2 regions of the Nonomuraea sp. CA-141351 genome follow, and region 2 is predicted to be linked to the other one. Evidence: riboswitches for the same ligand, from Rfam matches in the RefSeq annotation. Region 2 holds a riboswitch; the other holds the start of a gene.
What was found. A riboswitch is a leader RNA that binds a small molecule or an ion and turns the genes downstream of it on or off. The one in region 2 is predicted to bind cyclic di-AMP.

Region 1 (10,917 bases), 3.5 Mb from region 2:
GTAGCCAACCGCGTCAAGGCTCTCGACGCGAAGATGGACAAGAGGTTCGACCAGGTAGACGCACGGTTCGACCAGGTAGACGCACGGTTCGACCGGCTCGAGGCCACCATCGGGACCATGCAGGGCACCATCGGAACCATGCAGGGCGACATCGAGACCATGCAGGGCACCATCGGAACCATGCAGGGCACCATCGGAACCATGCAGGGCGACATCGGGACCATGCAGGGCACCATCGAGACCATGCAGGGCACCCAGATGCAGATGATGGAAATCCTCGTCGCCATCCAGCGCAAGCTGGACGTCAACTGACCCAAGCCAGAGAGCGGGCCCGTCTGCCGTACGGGCCCGCTCTTTTCATGTCCGCCAACGGATGATTGGCACGTCACAACCCAACAGGTTCCGACACGATGACGCCCCGAACAGCGGCTCGCCACAGACGGCATGACGTGCGCCAACCGCCCCGACCACATAGTCACACGGCGATTCGTCATGAAAACGTGCGTTGACAGTTGGAAATGTTGGGTTTTCGCTGAAAGAAGGTGAGTGAACTCGGGGGAATCTGAGGGTCCGGCTAGGAGGAACCCATCATGGCCCAACGTCTGCCGATCTCCCGCCGCAATCTCCTGCGCGGAGCCGCCGCGTTCGGCGTGCCCGCCGCGCTCGTCGGGTGCGGCTCGAGCAGCACTCCCGCCCCGGCCGGCGGCAAGTCCGCGGGGAAGCTGGGCACGGTAACGATCGGCTCCAACGCCTCCGACGAGATCCCGAAGAAGTCCCTGGAGACCCAGACCAAGGCCTTCACGCAGGCCGCAGTCAAGATCAACACGGTGGACCACAACACGTTCCAGGAGAACATCAACCGCTATCTCCGCGGCACGCCTGACGACGTGTTCACCTGGTTCGCGGGCTACCGCATGCAGTTCTTCGCCGAGCAGGGACTCGCGACCGACATTTCGGATGTGTGGCGGGAGATCGGCGGCGACTACACGCAGGCGTTCAAGGACCAGTCGACCGGGACCGACGGCAAGCAGTACTTCGTGCCGGCCACGTACTATCCCTGGGCGGTCTTCTACCGCAAGAGCCTCTGGCAGGAGAAGGGGTACGAGCCGCCGGCCACGCTGGACGAGCTCACCGCGCTGGCCAAGAAGATGAAGGCCGACGGGCTCATCCCGATCGCGTTCGCCGACAAGGACGGCTGGCCGGCGATGGGCACGTTCGACATCCTCAACATGCGGACGAACGGCTACGACTTCCACATCTCGCTCATGGGCGGCAAGGAGTCGTGGACCGACCCGCGGGTCAAGCAGGTCTTCGACACCTGGCGCGGGCTGATGGAGTATCACCAGCCCGCCGCGCTCGGCCGTACGTGGCAGGAGGCCGGGCAGTCGCTGGCGCAGAAGAAGACCGGGATGTACCTGCTCGGCATGTTCGTCGCGCAGCAGTTCCCCGAGGCCGACCGCGACGACATCGACTTCTTCACCTTCCCCCAGATCAACCCGTCGTACGGGACCGACTCGATCGACGCGCCCATCGACGGCTACATGATCTCCGCCAAGGCCAAGAACGTGGACGGCGCCAAGGCCCTGCTCAAGCACTTCGCCCAGGCCTCCTCGCAGAACATCGCCACCAAGCTCGACCCCGGCACGCTGGCCGCCAGTTCCAAGGCCGACACCTCGGGCTACAGCGCCCTGCAGAAGCGCGGCGCCGAGCTGGTGTCGAAGGCCACGCACATCGCGCAGTTCCTCGACCGCGACACGAGGCCGGACTTCGCCTCCACCGTGATGATCCCGTCGCTGCAGTCGTTCGTGAGCAAGCCGGACGAGGTCGACTCCTTACTGGCGAGCATCGAAAAGCAGAAGGCCAACATCTTCCGCTGATGGCGATCAAGACCCGTCGCTACTCCGCCCGCGACGTGACCATCCTGGTCATCGGGCTGGGGGTGGCCATCGTCGTCAACGTGGGCCTCATCTGGGGGCCCACGCTCGCCTCTGTCGGACTCTCCGCCACCGACTGGAACGGCATCGGTCCGATCGAGTGGATAGGCGGACAGAACTACCACGACCTGGCGGCGGAGTACCCGCCGTTCTGGTCGGCCGTCCGCAACAACCTGCTGTGGCTGGGCTTCCTCGGGCTGATCGCGACGCCGTTCGGGCTGTTCTGCGCGGTGCTGCTGGACCGGCGGCTACGGCTGTCACGCGTCTACCAGAGCGCGCTCTACACGCCGGTCGTGCTCTCGCTGGCCGTCGTGGGCTTCATCGCGCAGCTCGTCTACTCCTCCGACTACGGCGTGTTGAACGCGGTGACCGGGCTGAGCGTGGACTGGCTGGGGGACAGCTCGATCAACATCTGGGTCGTCATGATCGCGGCCGGCTGGCGGCACGTCGGCTACGTGATGATCATCTATCTGGCCGGGCTGAAGGCCGTCGATCCGGCGCTGAAGGAGGCGGCGGCGATCGACGGGGCCAGTGAGCGGCAGGCGTTCTTCCGCGTGGTGTTCCCGACGCTGCGGCCCGTGAACGTGATCGTCCTGGTCATCACGGTGATCGAGGCGCTGCGGGCCTTCGACATCGTCTACGCCATCAACAAGGGCAGGAACGGGCTGGAGCTGCTGTCCGTGCTGGTCACGGAGAACATCGTGGGCGAGGCCAGCAGGATCGGGTTCGGCTCGGCGATCGCGGTGGTGTTGCTGGTGATCTCGCTGGGGTTCATCGTCACCTATCTGTCGCAGATGTTCCGGGAGGAACGATGACGCCGGCGAACAGGTCCCGGAGGGAACGATGACGCTCACGGCTCCGGCCACCGCTCCCCCGGCCCAGGAGCAGCGTGCGCCCTCCCGGCGCGCGGTGCGACCGCTGCGGGTCCTGCTGCACGCCTTCCTGACGCTGGTGGCCCTGGGCTGGTTGCTGCCGCTCGCCCTGGCCGTCTACGCGTCGCTGCGCCCGTACGAGGAGACCGCCCGTCTGGGGTACTTCTCGCTGCCCGAGCACATCACGCTCGACTACTACGGGCAGGCGTGGAGCCAGGCCGAGCTGCCCCACTACTATCTGAACACGTTGATCATCGTCGTCCCGGGCGTGCTGATCACGTTGTTCCTGGCGTCGTTCACGGCGTTCGCCATCGCGCGGCTGCGCATTCCCGGGCGCAAGGCGCTGCTGATCGTGTTCACCGCCGGGAACCTGCTGCCGCCGCAGGTCCTCATCACCCCGCTCTACACCCTCTACACTCTCGTCCCGCTGCCCGCCTGGCTGTCGGACTCGCAGTCGCTCTACGACTCCTACCTGGGGCTGATCCTGATCCACGTGGCGTTCCAATTCGGCTTCTGCGTGTTCGTCATGTCGAACTTCATGCGCACGATCCCCGAGGAGATCAGCGAGGCCGCGCTGGTGGACGGGGCCTCGGTGTGGAAGCGGTACTGGCGGCTGACGCTGCCGCTGTGCCGTCCGGTGCTGGCGGCGCTGTCCACGCTGCAGTTCACCTGGATGTACAACGACTTCCTGTGGGCGCTGGTGCTGATGTCGTCGGGCGACAAGCTGCCGGTCACCTCGGCGCTGAACAACCTGCGCGGCCAGTTCTTCACCGACTACAACCTGCTGGCCGCCGGGTCGGTGCTGGTGGCCCTGCCCACGCTGATCATCTTCCAGCTGCTGCACAAGCAGTTCGTCGCCGGTCTGACGCTGGGGGCCACCAAAGGCTAGAGGAGAGTGTGGAAGCGGGCGGCCACGTGCTCCCACGCCCATTCGCGGGTGATCCAGTCGCGCCCGCCCGCGCCCATCTTGCGGGCTTTATCGGGGTCGGTCAGCAGCTCGACGATCGCCTGGGCCACCTCGCCCACGTCCTCGCCGTCCACGACCAGCCCCGTGTCGCCGGCGCGCACGGCGTCGGGAGCCCCGCCGGACGCGCCCGCCACCACCGGCAGCCCGGTGGCGGACGCCTCCAGGAACACGATCCCGAGCCCCTCCACGTCCACCCCCTTCCACCGGGTACGGCACGGCATCGCGAACACGTCGGCGGCGGCGTAGTAACCGGGCAGGCCGGCCGCGGGCACCGTGCCGGTGAACCTGATCGACTCCTGCCCCGCCGCCAGCCGTTCCAGGGTCCTGCGGTGGGGACCGCCGCCCACGAGCAGCAGCACCGCGTCCGGCACCGCCCGCAGCACCTCGGGCCAGGCCCTGATGAGCTGGTCCTGGCCCTTCCTCGGCACCAGCCGCGACACGCAGACGACCACCGGCCTGCCGTCCAGGCCCAGCTCGGCCTTGGGCGCGCCAGGGTGGAACTGGTCGACGTCCACTCCGGGCGCGAGCCGTACCAGCTTGTCAGGAGGGATGGCGGCGGCCAGGCGCCGGCGCGTGTACTCGCCCAGGTAGGTCACCACGTCGGCGTGCTCACCGATCCTGCGCAGCGCCGCGCGGAAGCCCGGCGCGCTCGCCCACGACGCCTCGTGGCCGTGCGTGAGCATCACCACGCGCCGCGCGCCCACACTGCGCAGGCGCGGCGCGAGCAGCCCGAGCGGCGCCGCCGCCCCGAACACCACGGTCTGCGCGCCGTACTCGGCCACCAGCCTGGCCGCCCTGCGTGCGACGGCCGGGGTCGGCAACATGAGCCGCGTCGGATGTCGCACGATCGGGTACGGCTGGCGCTCGTCGAACTCCTCGCAGCCCGGCCAGGCGGGCGCGTAGACCGCCACGCCCGGCGTTCGCAGCGCGAGGCCGTGCACGAACGACTGGATGCCGCCCGGCCTGGGCGGGAAGTCGTTCGTGACGATGAGCACCTTGGTCGCGGCGCTCGTCACTGCACTGGGACGCCGTTCAGCTTCGCCCATGCACGGGCCATGGCGATGCGCTCGGGGCTGGAGGGATGGGAGGCATAGAGCACATATTCCACCGCATCCGGCGACAAGTCCGAAACGTTGGTTACGGCCAGGCGTTTCTGCATGGATATGAACGTGGCCGGATCGTGCGTGAGGTCGAGCGCGTGCAGGTCGGCCCTGGCCTCAATGTGGCGGCTGATCAGGTTCTGCGCGGGGCCCATGATCAGCGAGCCGATGGTCATCAGGCCCATGATCACGCCGACCGCGCGGGGGTCGCCGATCGAGGTGACGCCGGCGCGGCGGCGTACCAGGCCGAACACCAGGAACAGCAGGATCGCGCCCAGAGCGGCGGCGAGGGCGCCGATGAACGTGCCGTAGAGGACGTCGTTGTACTTGGCGTGGCCCAGCTCGTGCGCCACGACCAGCTCGACCTCCTGCGGCGGGGCCTTGAGCAGCGTGTCGTAGACGACGATCCTGCGCGTGGCGCCGAAGCCGGACACATACGCGTTGAGCGCCGTCGTCCTGCGCGAGGCGTCGGCGACCAGCACGTCCTCGACGGACACGCCGTCGCGCCGGGCCATGGCGAGCAGGTCCGTGCGGAGCTGGCCCTGCTGCATGGGCGTGAAGTCGTTGAACAGCGGCTCGAACACCACCGGATAGATGAACGACATCGCCACCGTCAGCAGGAACGCCCCGACGGCGGCGGGGATCCACCAGCGCTTGAACCTGCGGGCCAGCGCCATGAGCACCAGCAGCATGAGGCAGAGCAGGAACGCCTCCACGCCGATGTTCTTGAACCGGTCGCCGATCCAGGACCCCCAGTCCTGGGTGGACAGGCCGTAGCCGCGCAGCAGCGTCTCGAACCAGATGCCGAGCGGCAGCCTGACCAGCTCGATGATGGCCGTGATGACGACGACGCCGAGCACCACCCGTACCCACCAGGGGCCCTTGAGCCAGCCCACCACCTTCGCGCCGAACGGCGTGGCCATGAGCAGCCCGGCGAAGACGAGCGTGAGCGCCAGAGACAGGTAGCTCGGCAGGCTGGTGGCCGTGTCGAACGCCTTGCTCCTGGCGATCTGCGCGGCGGTGAAGTCGCGCGCGGGGTCGGGCGGTCCGGAGGCCAGAAGGTGCCAAGGGGTGCTGAAGGCGGCCACGGCCAGGATGACCAGGCCGAGCAGCACGGCCGCCACCGCCGCCTGCCGCCTCAGCCGCCGCCCGTCCGCGGTTTCGCGCGGCCTGTCCCCGTTCACGGACACACCCGCCCCTTTGACGTTCCCCTGCGATTCCTTCGGCCGCGTCACCCCGTTGCCGGTCGGCTCGGCGCCCAGGGCGGGGACCGCGCCCCCTGCCTCCCCGCCGTGCTGCGCTGCTCCGTCCGTATCTCGCTGTTCGTCCATGTGCCTCCCCCTTTACGCGAGCTGGTCTCGCACGTAGTCGCGCCACCGTGCGGTCAGCGTCGCCGCGGAGAGCCCCAGCGCGGCGAGTGCCTGATCGACGCCGACTGACCGGGCCTCACGGTAGAGCCTCACCAGCGTCCCCTCACCGAACCGGTCAGCGAGGAAGCGACACGCCAGCCAGGCCTCCTGGTACGCCCGGGCGAGCCGTTGGGGGTCCCGCCCGTCGGCGGCGAAAGCGGCAGGTCCGGGCAACTCACCCGGCAACCGGCCGGACCGCACCTCGGCGGCGAGCTCAGCGGCGGCGGTCCTCACGGGCAGCCCGGAGTCGCGGTAGCCGACATAGTCGGCGAACCCCTCGTAGAGCCAGACGGGCAGGCGGTCGGTGCCCGCCACGACGTGGGTGAGCTCATGGGTGAGTACGACGTCCTTGCCGGTGGAGTTGAGCTTGGCGAAGAACTCGGGGACGACGATCACCCGCCCGCCGTCGGCCACCGCGGCCAGCCCCTCGACCTCTCCCGCCCCGGCCAACCCGGCCAGCCCGGCCGCTTCGGCGGCGGAGCCCGGAACGACGATCAGCGGTCGTACTGGCCCACCGAGCACGTCCGAGACCCGCTGCCCGGCCGCGTCGGCCCTGCGCGCGAGCTCGCGGAGCTCACCGGATGGGGCGTGGTGCCCGACGACGACGGACCGCGCTCCGCGGACGACGACCGCACCATCACGCCACAGGTGGTGGGCTTCCTGCGGAAGGATCGGCGAGTCGGGGGTGGGGGCGCCGGCGGAGGCGACGGCGAGGAGCACGATGGAGACCACCGCGACCCGCCGACTCACCCACCCGGACACGATGCCCGATCGTAGCCGCCCCGCAGGGGGCACCTTGGCCGCACCGCGCTCCGGACCAGCGGGCGCCGGGGTCTGGATCGACGGGCCTCTGAGCGTCGGTGGGCCACGCCGTCATGCCCGGGGACCATTGGGACACGCACCGGGCTCGACACGGACCCTCAGCCGCCGTCATGCGCCGCCGAACGCGAGCCGCCGGCCGTGCGCCGAGGCCCGTTCCAGCGGCCGGGGTCGCGTCGTGTGAAGCCGTGCGGCGCGAAGCCGGGGGTTGTGAGGCCGTGTGGCGCGGTGTCGAGCGGCGCGGAGCCAGGGGTGTGGCGAGGTGTGGGGTGGGAGGCAGACACCCTCCGCTGCGTGCGGCCGTCAAGGGTTGTGTGGTCCAACGTGCGCCGTTGCGGCGGCCAAGCCCGTGCGGGTCAGCGAGCGTCCCCCTGGGGGCCCTCAGCCACGTGCGGCGGGTGGCGCCGCCCGTGCTCCGCCGTACCAAATAAAAAAGGGACCTCAGCAAAAGAGGACGAGCCCCGCCCGAAACGGGTTCGGGCGGGGCTTGGTCACAGGCCGGGACGGACCGCGCCCACGAAGGACGACTTACGCCATCTGCCCAGCTTGTCGATGCGCACCCGTTCGCCTGTCCGCGGCGAGTGGATCATCTTGCCCTTGCCGACGTACATGCCCACGTGGCCGAGCCCGTTGAAGAACAGCAGGTCACCAGGCTGGAGATTCCGCCAGGAGACCTTGCTCTTGATGCGGGCGAACTGGCTGTTCGTCACGCGCGGGATCTTCACCCCAGCCTTCTTCCAGGCGTACTGGACGAGGCCGGAGCAGTCGAACGAACCAGGACCTGTGCCTCCGTAGCGGTACGGGTCACCGATCTGGTGCTTGGCCGCCGAGACGGCCTTGCGAGCCTTGGACTTCTGCCGAGCGATCTTGACTGCCCTGAGCGCTGCGGCCCTGGCCGACTTCGAGGTTCGGGCGGCCGTGGCCGCCTTGGCCGTCGAATCCGACGTGCTCGCCGCCGCCTGAGCCGTTGGGGCATGGAGGACCAGACCTCCGGCCGTCACGGTCATCGTGAGCGCTACGCCACTCAGGGCAAGGCGGGACAGACGGGGGTTCTGCGGGGAGGTAGACAGGATTTCTCCTTGAGTCTTCCACGAATGCCTACCGGGTTAGCTGACGGATTCGGGCCTGGAAGTAGCCCTACGGCGCGATCTGCGCGCCGATTCACCCCTGATCCCTGGGGAACTGGGATCGCTGGGTCCCCGGCTCCGTGCCTCCTGGCTGCACGGACTCGGCAAGCCACCGCCCGATCAAGATGTTGATATGGGGATATGGGCGGCGACCAGCGGATCTTTATCTGTCTCACATCGGGATAGACCGATGCGGGTTCGCGGAGGACATGGCTTGTTCACCGCGACGACGCCAGAAGCTACGCCGAACCGTCAAGAATCAGCAAAGCGAGACATGGGCTGTAAAGATCAGATAAAGGGGGCTGTAAGAGTGAAAATCCCTGCTGGAACCCCAGGCTCCTTTATCGAAATGTGACACTGCTCACACTTCGATTCGCCTGCGTTTGTCAGGCCGCAATTGTCGCCTTTTTCACATTTGTTGCGATGCCTCACACGACGCTCACGCGTAGGGAGCGTTCCCGCCGCGGGACGGTGGTGTCTCCGCCACCCCGGCTCGACCCCGGCCGCCCCGGCCGCCATCAACGACGCTGCATCGTAGAAGCGCTTCGAATGATCGTTCAGCCACAACATCCCGCACGAAGAACTCCACCCCGGCCGCCGTACATGTTGCGCCGGCCCCACCGCACAACACCTCGCCGACCCGGCGCAGGGAAGGCGGCAGAGCACCGCGACGTGCGGAATGGGCTTCAAGTCGATCAAGCGATCTAGCTGGTCAGACGCTTGAAGGTCATGAAGCCACGTAAGGCAAGCAGGCAACTGGATCGTCGAGAGGTCAACCGGCTCCCAAGCCGCCCGCGGTGTTCAGAGCCCTGGCTGAACAGGCGCTGCTTATGCCGGCTGTGCTGTATGCGGCGCGCCAGGTAGCGGGGGGCATGTCGGCCTGGCGGCTGTCAGTTCTCCGGGTGCACCATGAGAAGGACAGCGCGATTGTGCGCGGCCTGACCTCGGTACAGGTGCGGGCGAGCGGCATTGAACCGGATGGCATCGCCTTCGGCCAGTTCGGTGGGGGAATCGGCCGGGCCGGTGGTGACGCGTCCGTGGGTGAGCACGAGGCATTCCTCGACGCCGGGCAGGTGGGCGTCGGAGTGCTGGGTGCTCTGGGCGATGGCGATGTCATAGACCTCCACGGTGCCGCGCATTCTGATGCGGTGGAGGAGACGCGCGCTGACCGCGTCGCCCTCGACCCGCGGCCGCCTGTCGCCGGCGCGTACCACCTCGACCGTCGAGGCGGGCGTTTCCAGCAGCTCACCGAGAGACGCCTTCAACGCGGTGGCCAAGGCCCACAGGGTGCTCAGGGTCGGGTTGCCCTGGCCCTGTTCGATGCCGTGCAGCGTGGTCTTGCTGATGCCACTGGCGGACGCCAGGTCGGCCAGCGATATTCCGGCCGCCGTGCGCAGCCGGTGCACGTTCTGCCCCACCACTTGCGTAAGATCCATGCGTATCAGCATAGTGATATGCCTGTACCAGTGAAATGGTTCGACTGTGGAGGCGGCATGACGGTGACGCGGCTGCGTGACATCCCGGGCATCGGTGTGGACACCGTTGGTGACGCGGCCGACGCGGTGAGCGACCCAGAGTTCTTGCGACTGGAGAATCTCGACACCGACCTGCGTCCGCCCGCCGTCGCCATCGCCACCACGCATGCCGCCATCGACGACGACGCGGCCAACAGCTATCTGCCGTTCCAGGGGCATCGCTCCCTTCGCGCTGCCGCCGCGGCGCACGTCGGGCGCATCTCAGGACGCCGCTATGACGCCGGCACCGAGTGCGTCAGCGTGGCAGGCGGGCTCAACGGCATCCTCAACACGCTGCTCGCAACCGTGGAGCCCGGGCAGGAGGTCGTGCTGTGCGACCCCATCTACGCAGGCCTGGTCAACCGGGTGCGGCTCGCGGGCGGCGTCCCCCGCTTCGTCCCCGCACAGCCCACCGCGGACGGCTGGACCATCGACGCCGAACGACTCGCCGGCGCCGTCGGACCCGACACGGCGGCGGTCCTGATGATGGGGCCGGCGATGCCGACCGGCCTCGTCCTGGACGACCGCCACTGGTCCGCCCTCGCCGACGCCTGCGAACGCCACAACGCTTGGTTGATCTACGACGCGGCCATGGAACGCATCCGCTTCGACGGCCGCCCTCCCAGTCACCCGGCGGCCCACGAGGGCCTGGTGCGGCGCACCATCACCGTCGGTTCGGCCTCCAAGGAGCTGCGGCTCATCGGCTGGCGCGTCGGCTGGGTCGTGGGCCCCGCCGACATCATCGCCGACATCCGCCTCGTCGGCTTGACCAACGTCGTCTGCCAGGTCGGCCTGGCCCAAGACGCCGTGGCCGCCGCACTGGACGCACCCGACGCCGATGCCGACGTCGCCGCCGCCACCGCCGAATGGCAACGGCGCTGCGAGACGGTCCTGCATCAGCTCGCCGCCTACCCGGTCATCCGACCGCACGGCGGATGGTCACTCCTCATCGACACCAGGCCCCTGGAACTGACCGCTGTCGAACTGTCCCAGCGCCTGTTCGACCGGGCGAAGATCGCCGCCACTCCCATGGACGGCTGGGGCCCCAGCGGAAGGCACTACCTGCGGGTAGTGTTCGCCAACGAACCCGTCGAACGCCTCACCAGCCTCAGCGATCGCTTCCGCCTGGCCATCCAATGACAGGCCGGAAGCCGCAGGCGCCGCGGGGTGCGGTC
Region 2 (10,917 bases):
CGGCACGTCCAGGAAAGGCAGACGCCACCCGGCGAAATGCGGGAGCACGTCATCAAGCCGCCCCTCACGCCGCCAGTCCGCCTTGGCCACCGCCGGCCCCGGCTCGGCCACCCGCACCTCGGCCACCCAGTTCACCAGCGCCCGCCCCCGCGCGCGGGTCTGCGCGCATATCGGATACGCCACGATCTTGGCCGCGTCGTCGGCCCCGGCGACCACCATGGAGGCCCCGTCGAGACATGACTCCAACTCCGTGATGCCCCGCCACATCGTGATTCCGCTCCATCGCAGCGGATCGCCGTCCGGATGCAGCCGTGCCCTGACCGTTGAGTGGAGGCCGTCAGCGCCGACCAGCACATCCGCCGTCCGCACCACCGTCCGGCCGGTGGCCACCTCGCGCAGCCGTACCCCCACCGGCTCCGCACCGGCTTCTCCCGCCCCGTACTCGAAGTCCTCAAAGGCCACGCCGAGGCTCACCGCGTCCGGGCCCAGCCGCTCCAGCACCGCATCCAGGAGGATCATCTGCAGACGGCCACGGTGAATGGAGTATTGCGGCCAGTGGTATCCCGCGTTCCGACCGCGCGGCAGTGTGAGAACCACGTCACCATGCCGGGTGGTGTAGATCAGGGCGTTCGTCGGTATCCCAGTCCCCTCCAGTGCTTCGCTGAAGCCCAGCTCCACCAGTTCCCGCACCGCGTGCGGCTGCAGGTTGATGCCGACCCCCAGCGGCCGCAGGTCCGATACCGCCTCCACGATCGCGCAGTCGATCCCTGCGGCGTGCAGACTGAGCGCCGTCGAAAGCCCTCCGATGCCGGCACCGATGACCAGTACGTTCATGCCAGCTCAGTGCCCTGGGGTAAGGAGGTCATGCCATGTCTCAGAGGCCCAGCCCACCCATAGCGGAGTACGAACAACGGAGTTCGAACAGCTCCAGGACGCATCGCCCTCACTATTGCCCACGGTCTAGCACTGACCGTCGCAGATCACACAGGTGGCCAGGCCGAAGACGACACTGAGGCCGCCGATCGGCGGGCGGAGATCCGGGACCTGTCGCGGCGAGTGCTGATCGGGGCGGTGCTGACAGCGCCGGTGGCGCCGACGGTGATGGCGCACGAGCTCTTCGGCGCTACCTGGGTGCCCGGCCTCCTGCTCGACCGCTGGGTGCAGCTCGCACTGATCACGCCGGTGATGTTCTACGCGGGCTGGCCGATCCACCGGGTGGGTTGGCTGAGCCTGCGCCACCGGGCCGCGGAGATGAACAGCCTCATCACGCTCGGCACGAGCGCCGCTTACGTCTACAGCCTGCTGGTCACCGCTGCCCCGGGGTTGCTGCCGGCTGAGCTGCGGGATGTGTACTACGAGGCCGTCGGCGTCATCCTGACCCTGATCCTGCTCGGCCGCCTTCTGGAATCGCGCGCCAAGGCCGGGGCCGGAGAGGCGATCCGCAAGCTGATCGGTCTGCAGGCCAGAACCGCTCGGGTACGCCGCGACGACACGGAGCGCGAGATTCCCATCGCCGAGGTGCTGCCCGGCGACCTGGTGATCGTCCGGCCGGGCGAGAAGGTGCCGGTGGACGGCGTGGTCGTCGACGGCCGTTCCACGCTGGACGAGTCCATGGTCACCGGCGAGTCGATCCCTGTGGAGAAACAGCCCGGCGACCAGGTGGTCGGGGCGACCGTCAACCAGACCGGCGCGTTCACCTTCCGCGCCGAGAAGGTCTGCGCACAGACCGTCCTGGCCCAGATCATCCGCCTCGTTCGGGCGGCGCAGGCGTCCAGGGCCCCCATCCAGCGTCTGGCTGACCTGGTGTCGGGCTACTTCGTCCCGGCGGTCATGGCCATCGCCGTGGTCACATTCGCGGCGTGGTACGTCGCGGGCCCCTCCCCCGCGTTCACGCTCGCCCTCGTGGCGGCGGTCTCGGTGCTCATCATCGCCTGCCCGTGCGCTCTCGGCCTGGCCACCCCCCTGTCCATCATGGTGGGCACCGGCAAGGCCGCTCAGGCCGGCGTCCTGATCCGCGATGCGGCGGCCCTGGAGACCGCGCACAAGCTGGACACGATCGTCCTGGACAAGACGGGCACCATCACCCGCGGCCGCCCGGCGCTCACCGACGTCGAGCCGCTCGCCTCCTGGACCGTCGATGATCTCCTGCGCCTGGCCGCTTCCGCCGAACGCTCCTCCGAGCACCCGCTCGGACAAGCCGTTGTCGCCGGCGCAATCGAACGCGGCCTGCCCTTGACCGACCCATCGGACTTCGACTCGGTCACCGGCGAGGGCCTCTCCGCCACCGTCGAGGCACGTCATCTGCTGATCGGCGGCCGACGCCTGCTGGCCGACGCGGGCGTGCCCGCCGTGAACCTCGAACCGGCCGCCGATCGGCTGGCCGCGGCGGGCCGTACCCCCATCATGGTGGCCGTAGACGGAGAGCCCGCCGGGGTGCTCGGCGTGGCCGACACCGTCAAGGACGACTCGCGCGTCGCCGTCGCCGCGCTCCAGCAACTCGGCCTGCAGGTCGTGATGATCACTGGCGACAACCGGCGCACCGCCGAGGCGATCGCCCGCCAGGTCGGCATCACCCGCGTGCTGGCAGAGGTGCTGCCCCAGCACAAAGCCGCCGAGATCGCCCGGCTCCAAAGCGAGGGCCGTCGGGTCGGCATGGTCGGCGACGGCATCAACGATGCTCCCGCCCTGGCCCAGGCTGACGTCGGCTTCGCCATCGGCACCGGCACGGACGTGGCGATCGAGGCCTCCGACATCACGCTGATCTCCGGCGCGCTCATCGGCATCCTCACCGCGGTGTGGCTCTCCCGCGCCACCCTGCGTAACATCCGCCAGAACCTGTTCCTGGCCTTCGTCTACAACGTGGTCGGCATTCCCATGGCCGCCGGCATCCTGTACCCATTCCTCGGCATCCGGCTCTCCCCCATCATCGCCGCCGCCGCGATGGCCCTGTCCTCGCTGTCAGTCGTCGCTAACGCCAACCGGCTGCGCCGCTTCACCCCGCCACCTCTCCAGCCCGCCGCGGAACCCCCGGCCGAACTGCCCGTCACCGTCGAGCCAGGCGCCGAGCCGGAGGAGACCATCGATCCGGTCTGCGGCATGCAGGTCGATCGCGCCACCGCCACCGCCTCACTCCAAACAAGGCGGCAGCACCTACTGGTTCTGCTCCAGCCACTGTCGGGACACCTTCACCGCACAGGGACCGCTGTCGCGCTCGAGGGGGCACGCCACTCGTCCCCACCCCATGCCTGAAGCCGATCACTCTCGCTATCGTCCTGCGCACCCTGCCTGCGGCGGGCCGACAGTTGACCCAGTAGGAGCGCTCATGGTGCTCATTGAAGGGACAGGTCGGGGCGGGACCTTCGTAGGTCCCGCCCCGGAATTTCGCCTGTCAGGCCTTGTACTGCGGGTAGCCGTACCCCACGACCTGCGACGTGGGGCGGATCCGCTCCTCCACCTTGCCGTTGCCGGTGTTGCCCTCGATCGTGGTGATCGTGCCGTCCCCGTTGTCCTTCTTGACCAGGCCCATGTGGTCAATGCTGTCGACGGTCTTGTCGTCCCAGGAGAAGTAGACGACGGCGCCTGGCTTGGCGACGGTGCCCCACCGGCCGTTGTTCTGGAACCACTTGGCCCAGGTGATGGTGTAGGCGTCCCACCCGACGGTAGGCCGAGCGCCGGCCTTATCGCCGACCCAGGAGACGAACATCGCACACCATGGAGCGTTCGCGTAGGCCTGGATGCTCCCGCCGTCACGGGCCACGGTCTCCTGCGCACGAGGCGAGGACATGTACCACTGGTGGAACGGCGTCCCGCCTCCTGCGGCGTTCTCGGTAACGCCCACCTGGGACTCCGCGATCTTGATTACCGCGTCCGCCGCGACCTGGCCGGGCTTCCGCTGGGCGACCTCTGCGGCGTGCGCACGGTCGTTCTGGTGCTCGGCGGCAAAGGCGGGGGTGCCAGTGATGAACGCGCCCGCGGTGACGGCGGCTGCGACCGCGATGTTCATCGGCTTCAGGGTGCGCGAAAGTACGGTCTTGGTCATGCTGGGGGTTGCTCCTTGCTTCCATGCCGCCTACCGGGTTAGCTGACGGGTTCGGGCCTGGAAGTGCCCTACGGAACGGCTCTGCGAGTGTTCCGATTCACCCCAAAGAATTGGGTCCCCGGTTCCGCTCTTCGCGGATTCGGCGGCCGCGCCTACCCGCTGGCATGCTGCTGGCGCAGGTAGAGCACGGTCTCGGCAATGAAGGACGCACACCTGTAAAGGGTCCTAGTCGTGCGCCCCAAGTACCCCCCTAAGGTAAGTATTCCCCATAGAGCAGTGCAAGACAGAACCATGCGATTCCGGGTAAAACTTACGAGCATCCCTTACCAGGCAAGGTTTTCAGTTGGGAATTCTTTACCTTCTTCCTGGACATTCTCCGCCCGATCAGGGGGCAGAGAGACTGGCCGTCGGACGGTGGTGGAGGACCCTCAGACAGTCGCGGCCCGGTGGCGTCCGGCGTGGCGCGCATGTCTGCCCGACGGCTGGCGCCGGCTCCTCACCGAGGTGAGCACAACGGCGATGCAGATTACGCTGACCAACGCAGCGCCGGGGACCATCACGCCCCTCCGGCGCCGCCCACACTCACCGGCGAGCCACCTGCGGGGGACACGCGGGATGACTCACATCTCAACGCGCAACCACCACAGGCAGCGATGCCCGCGCCAGAGCAGGCGAAGCTGGGGCATCAGATCTCCGCCGGGAAGATCGAGAACGCCAAGCGGCTGGGCATCAGTACGTGATCTACAAGCAGCGCATCTGGCACGTCCGCACGGGAACGTGAAAGGCGATGAGCGACCGCCGTGGCGTAACCGCCAACTACTACGACTACCCAAACATCTCTGTTCGCTAGGAACGGTGCGGTAGGGATGGCGTCGCAGTTGGTTGCCGTCATACCCGCAGGGGCGCGCGGCGGCGACGGCTCGCGTGTCAAGCGCCACTGAGCTCGACACTGGGCTCGCCACCTGGCCTACTACATGAACTAGTAGTATCTGCGCTATGCGCTATCCACGGCTTCGTGCAAGGGGTGTGCTGGTGGGCCCCGACGCCGGGGGACGGGTGCGCACCAGCCGGGATGAGGAGCGCACTTGGCGGGCGGGCGGCGCGCTGCCCGGTCAGGCCACCGCGTTCGCCGCCGTCGACAGCAACCGGATGCCGGCCGCAACGGAGGATGGAACTGTTTACGAGTCCCGGAACGGCGGTGTCGACTTCACCGTCGCGTTCCGACCCGCGGTCTCATGAGCGTCCGCGAGTTTAACCGTCGTCGCGCTCCATCTCGCGGCGCCGTGAGCGTGCTGCGTTCGCGGCGCATGCTCATTCCGACCGCCGTCGTGCTCGTGGCGGTGCTGGCCTATGCCGTGTCAGCAATCGCGCTGGCCGGGAAGATTCCGCCAGGCACACGGGTGGGCGACGTGGACATCGGCGGTCTGTCTCCGGAGGCTGCTCGCTCTCGCCTCGAAGCGGAGCTGGGCAAGCGGGTGAACCAGCCATTGACGCTGATCGCGGCGGGTAAGCGGAAGGAGGCTACGCCTGCGGAGCTGGGGCTGGGCTTCGATACCCAAGCGACAGTCGAGGCCGCGATGGCGGGCGCCGCCACTCCGATGGGCGTTGCCCGTTCCCTCTTCGGCAGTCGCCAGATCGCACCCGAGATCACAGTGGACGAGCAGCGTCTAACTGCCGGGCTCGCCGGTCTGGCCAAGAGCGTGGATACCAAACCGGTCGAGGGCGGCATCCGCTATCAGGGACTGGAACCGCGAGCGCTGCTGCCGAAGCCCGGACGCACGCTGGACCGCAACGGTGCGGCACAAGCCGTGCGGGCGGCCTTCGCGGCCGCACGCACCTCCGTCGAGTTGGACGTCCAGGCGACGTCTCCGAACGTCACCCCCGATGAAGTCCGCCGCATCGCCACGAGCACGGCACGCACGGCGATCGGGGCCCCGCTCACGCTGGCCAGCGGCGGCAAGCAGGCCACCGTGTCCCGGGAGCAACTGGCCGCCGGCCTCCGCTTCGTCTCTGACGGCCGGGGAAGTCTGCGCCCGTCCTACGACGCTGCCAAGATTTCCGCAGGCGTGGCCGAAACGCTGCTGATCACCCCGCCGAAAGACGCTTCCTTCAAGATCGTCAACGGCAGACCACAGGTCGTCCCATCCAGGGCAGGCCATGGCGTCGACATCAGGACACTCGGCCCGGCGATCTCCAAGGTCGTGGCGGCAGGCAGCCGCCGCGTCGATCTACCTGCCACCGAGCGGCAGCCCCGGGTTACCACGGGCGAGGCGAAGAAGCTCGGCGTGAAAGAGAAGGTCAGCTCGTTCACCACGCAATATCCGTGTTGCGCGCCTCGCGTGACCAACATCCACCGCATCGCCGACATCGTCGACGGTTACGTGGTTCAGCCTGGGGAGACGTTCTCGCTCAACGGCGTAGTCGGCAGGCGCGACAAGGCGCGTGGCTTCGTCGAGGCGCCAATGATTCTCAACAACCGGTTCGTCAACGACGTCGGTGGCGGGGTGTCGCAGTTCGCCACGACGATGTTCAACGCGGTGTTCTTCAGCGGCTTTCAGGACGTTCAGCACATGCCGCACCAGTACTACATCTCCCGCTATCCCGCCGGGCGGGAGTCCACGGTGTCCTACCCCCAGCCGGACTTCCGCTGGCGCAACGACTCCCCCTACGGTGTGCTGATCAAGACCTCGTACACGGCCACGTCGGCCACCGTGCAGTTCTGGAGCACCAAGCGCTACGACATCAAGTCGCAGAGCTCCGAGCGATATGACGTCAAGCCCATCCCGACCCTTACCGACTCCGGGTCCGAGTGCATCCCGATGGACGGCGTGGAAGGCTTCGCCATCGACGTGTGGCGCATCTTCGAGCAGAAGGGGAAGGTCGTGCGCAAGCAGCGCTTCCACACCGTCTACGATCCCGAACCCCGTCTCACGTGCAAAAAATGATTACTTAGAGCCAACCGTACATGTGCGGAGAGCGATATAGGCTGCTGCATGTGATCGTTGACATGCACCGGAGCGGCCGCGGACACGGCTGGTTGCTCGTGGTGTTCACGATCATCACCACGTTCCATCTCCTGCTCTGCGACATCGGGCCACACGCCCATGGCAGCCTGTCCAGCGCGCACCATCAGCTGATCTCACACGATCACGGAGGGGATGGCGACCACCACGCAGCAACGTGCGAGGATCCCACCATCGAGTCCGCTCCGGTGATGGCTCCGCCCCCTGGCGCGAGGATCACCACCGCCATGCCACATGGACCGGACGATCTTCCGGTCCCGGCGCCGGCGGGAGGCGCGCCGCGTTCGGGGACCGCCTTGCTCACAGCCGTTTGCGTGTCACGGGTATAGCCGTGCCCGGCGTGCGCCGGTTCGGCCGCGCCTGCCGTACATCCAGGCATCCGTGACTGTGGCGAGGACCCATCACCATGAACACCATCCATCGGCGTCAGCCTGCCCGCATATGGGCCGGCCGCTCTTCCCTTGCCGGTCTAGTCGGCGGGACACCCGTGCTGTGGATCCCCGAACTGTGGGACGAGCATGGGCGCGGCTTCTGGGCGAAGCTCGAAGGCCACAACCCCGGCGGCATCAAGGACCGCCCGGCACTGCACATGATCGGCCAGGCCCGCTGCCGCAGCGAGCTCCGCCCCGGAGCGCCGATCATCGAGTCCACTAGCGGCACGCTCGGCCTGGGGCTCGCTCTGGCCGGGATCGCCTACGGGCACCCTGTCATCCTGGTCAGCGACCCAGGCATGGAGCCGATCATGCACCGGCTGCTGAGCGCATACGGCGCCCAGGTCGAGCTGGTGGTCGAGCCGCTGCCCACCGGCGGGTGGCAGGAGGCCAGGCGGGAACGCGTACGCGCACTCCTCAAGGAGCATCCCGGCTCCTACTGCCCGGACCAGTACCACAACCCGGACAATGTCGGCGCCTACGACCTGCTCGCGCGGGAGCTGGCCGAGCAGCTCGGCCAGGTTGACGTGCTGGTGTGCAGCGTCGGCACGGGCGGGCACAGCGCGGGCGTCTACCGGACGCTCCGGCGGCTCAGCCCCGGCGTGCGCCTGGTCGGCGTGGACACGATCGGCTCCACCATCTTCGGCCAGCCCGCCCGTCCCCGCCTGATGCGCGGTCTGGGCAGCAGCATCTACCCGCGCAACGTGCGCTACGAGCATTTCAGCGAGGTCCATTGGGTGGCGCCCGCCGAGGCGGTGTGGGCCTGCCGCCGCCTCGCGGCCGGCCGTTACGCCACCGGCGGCTGGAGCGTGGGCGCCGTCGCGCTGGTCGCCTCCTGGCTCGCCAGAACGGAACCCCCCGACGCCAAGATCGTCGCTGTCTTCCCCGACGGCCCGCACCGCTACTTCGACACCATCTACAACGACGCCTACTGCGCCCGCCACGAGCTCCTCGATGGCGGACCACCACCCGACCCGGGTGTGCTCGTCCACCCGGCAGAGGCGGAGGCGCGAAGCTGGACCCGCTGCACCACGGTGACCGCGCCAGCCGAGGCTGCCCGATGAAAAGCACGCTCGCACAGGCCCGCTCGTTCAACCGGCCGGTCCGGCTGTTGCTGGTCAACCAGCTCACCATCAACATCGGCTTCTACATGCTGATGCCCTACCTCGCCACCTACCTCACCGACGACCTCGGGCTGGCAGTCTGGATGGCGGGGCTCATCCTCGGCGTACGCAACCTCAGCCAGCAGGGCATGTTCCTGCTGGGCGGCAGCCTCGCCGACAGACTCGGATACAAACCCATGATCCTCGCTGGGCTGGCGCTGCGAACGATCGGCTTCGGCCTGCTCGGGCTCGTTCACGCCGTCCCCGCGCTGATCGTCGCGTCCGCTCTCACCGGACTGGCCGGGGCACTGTTCAATCCGGCTGCGCGCGCCTACCTCGCGCAGGAGGCGGGCGAACGCAAAGTAGAGGCCTTCGCCGTCTTCAACGTCTTCTACCAGTGCGGCATCCTCATCGGCCCGATCATCGGCCTGCTCCTGCAAGCCACAGCCTTCCAGATCACGTGTCTGGTGGCCGCAGGGGTGTTCGCGCTGCTGGCCGCCGCCCAGGCCAAAGCTCTGCCCGCCCGGCCGGGGAACCCAAGAGCCGGTCTGCTCAAAGGCTGGCGCGAGGTCGCCCGCAACCGCCCGTTCCTGTTGTTCGCCGTGGTGATGACCGGCTCGTACGTGCTCAACTTCCAGATCTACCTGAGCCTGCCGATCGAGGCCCGCCGCGCCACGGGCGGAGAACTCGGCGTCGCCCTGATCTTCGCGCTCTCCGGCGGCCTGGCGGCGCTCGGGCAAGTACGGCTCACCCAGTGGATCAAGGAGCGATGGGAGCCTGAACAAGCGATGGGACGTGGCCTATGGCTGATGGGAGCAAGCTTTCTCCCGCTGGCCGTACCGCTTCCCCTCGCCGCCACGCTGGCCGCCGTGTTGCTGACCACGCTCCTGCTGACGCTGGGCACGATGATCCTCTACCCGTTCGAGATGACTACGATCGCCCGGTTCGGCGGCGATCACCGGGTCGGCACGTATTACGGCTGCTACAACACCATCTCCGGGCTGGGCATCGCGATAGGAAACCTGGCAATCGGCGCCGCGCTCGACGCCGCCCGGTCACTCACACTGCCCGCACTGCCCTGGTGGACGCTACTCAGCCTGGGCTGGGCTTGTGCGGCAGTCCTTTTCACGCTGATCAGAACGGGACGGTTCCGCACCGCGCCAGCCATCTCGTAAGGGGCGTCTCCCCGCCACACCTGGCCCATCAAGACAGAGGCAACATTCAGAACATTGTGCCTGCGAGGAGCCGGGCGAGCTCTGCGGCGAATCGGGAAGCGTCGGTGACGAAGCCGATATGGCCGCCTGGCAGCTCGACCACATCCTTGGCCAGGTACCTGGCCAGCCCCACCGCCGCCTGATAGCAGGGGTAGCCCTGCGATGCGCGACCAGCTGCGGGGACGATGCGATCGGCGTGTGCGGCGAGCGCGGTCAAATCGAGCGCGACGGGCGGATACTGACGTAGCTCATGCTCGAACCAGTAGGCGGCGTTGGCGTCGTTCCTCGGAGCGCGGGCCATGTGCTGCTGGTCCGACGGCGCGAACGTCCGCTCCCTGAACGTCTTCATCGCCGGCTCGATCCCTTCGCGCCGGTAGACGTCGTAGACCTCGGAAAAGAAGTCCGCCCACTTGCCCCCGTCGGGGAGCAGTCGCAGGGCGGGCGGCTCGTACGGGATGAGAGTGCGGACCACGGACGGGTGGCGGACGAGGAGCTCCAGGGCGACGGTGGCTCCGGAACTGGCACCGAAAACGATCGCCGGCCCGAGTCCAAGGTGCTTGATCAGGCGTTCCACGTCGTCGGCATCGGTCTCCAATCGGCGGTCGTAGTCCTGCGGGCCGTCGAGGCGGCTTCTGGAGAAGCCACGGCGATCGTAGACGGCGACGGTGTGATGCTCGCCCAGGTGCTGGACAACCGCCCGGTACACATCGGCCACACCCGGCGCTCCGCTAATCACGACCATCAGCGGGCCGCTGCCGTGGGTCTCGTAGTAGAGACGAGCTCCGTGCACTTCGAGTGTGCTCATATGCCTTGCACTCCTCACATGATTGGCGCTGTCGCGGCATTTTGAGATACATAGTGTATATCTTAGATACAGCTTGCTCGGAAAGAACCATATGTGTCGGTATCCCGGACAGAAGGGCATCTCCATGACAGACACGCCGCACGGGTCGGAGGAAGAGCTCTACAGCGGCCCCCTTCCCTGGGACATCGGTCGGCCCCAACAGGCGTTCCTCGACCTCGCCCGGGCCAACGCCATCCAGGGACGGGTGCTCGACATCGGCTGCGGCACGGGCGAACACACGCTCATGTGCGCCGCCCTGGGCC

Region 1: it holds a riboswitch for cyclic di-AMP, as region 2 does, so the genes downstream of both, ACQPWU_RS18755 (C40 family peptidase) here and ACQPWU_RS02200 (CHAP domain-containing protein) in region 2, are expected to answer to the same signal.

The regions. Positions count from the first base shown of each region.
Region 1 is NZ_CP191982.1:3,950,902-3,961,818, reverse strand. Features, by position in the region: gene ACQPWU_RS18790 (hypothetical protein) at 1-312, shown strand, start outside; gene ACQPWU_RS18785 (ABC transporter substrate-binding protein) at 591-1,877, shown strand; gene ACQPWU_RS18780 (carbohydrate ABC transporter permease) at 1,877-2,749, shown strand; gene ACQPWU_RS18775 (carbohydrate ABC transporter permease) at 2,778-3,695, shown strand; gene ACQPWU_RS18770 (glycosyltransferase family 4 protein) at 3,692-4,789, opposite strand; gene ACQPWU_RS18765 (M48 family metallopeptidase) at 4,786-6,204, opposite strand; gene ACQPWU_RS18760 (hypothetical protein) at 6,217-7,044, opposite strand; gene ACQPWU_RS18755 (C40 family peptidase) at 7,593-8,108, opposite strand; cyclic di-AMP (ydaO/yuaA leader) riboswitch at 8,182-8,345, opposite strand; gene ACQPWU_RS18750 (helix-turn-helix domain-containing protein) at 9,119-9,664, opposite strand; gene ACQPWU_RS18745 (pyridoxal phosphate-dependent aminotransferase) at 9,722-10,882, shown strand.
Region 2 is NZ_CP191982.1:429,573-440,489, reverse strand. Features, by position in the region: gene ACQPWU_RS02210 (flavin-dependent oxidoreductase) at 1-834, opposite strand, end outside; gene ACQPWU_RS02205 (copper-translocating P-type ATPase) at 1,072-3,249, shown strand; gene ACQPWU_RS02200 (CHAP domain-containing protein) at 3,389-4,039, opposite strand; cyclic di-AMP (ydaO/yuaA leader) riboswitch at 4,052-4,194, opposite strand; gene ACQPWU_RS02195 (hypothetical protein) at 5,036-5,278, shown strand; gene ACQPWU_RS02190 (VanW family protein) at 5,323-6,984, shown strand; gene ACQPWU_RS02185 (PLP-dependent cysteine synthase family protein) at 7,469-8,557, shown strand; gene ACQPWU_RS02180 (MFS transporter) at 8,554-9,771, shown strand; gene ACQPWU_RS02175 (alpha/beta fold hydrolase) at 9,818-10,615, opposite strand; gene ACQPWU_RS02170 (class I SAM-dependent methyltransferase) at 10,740-10,917, shown strand, end outside.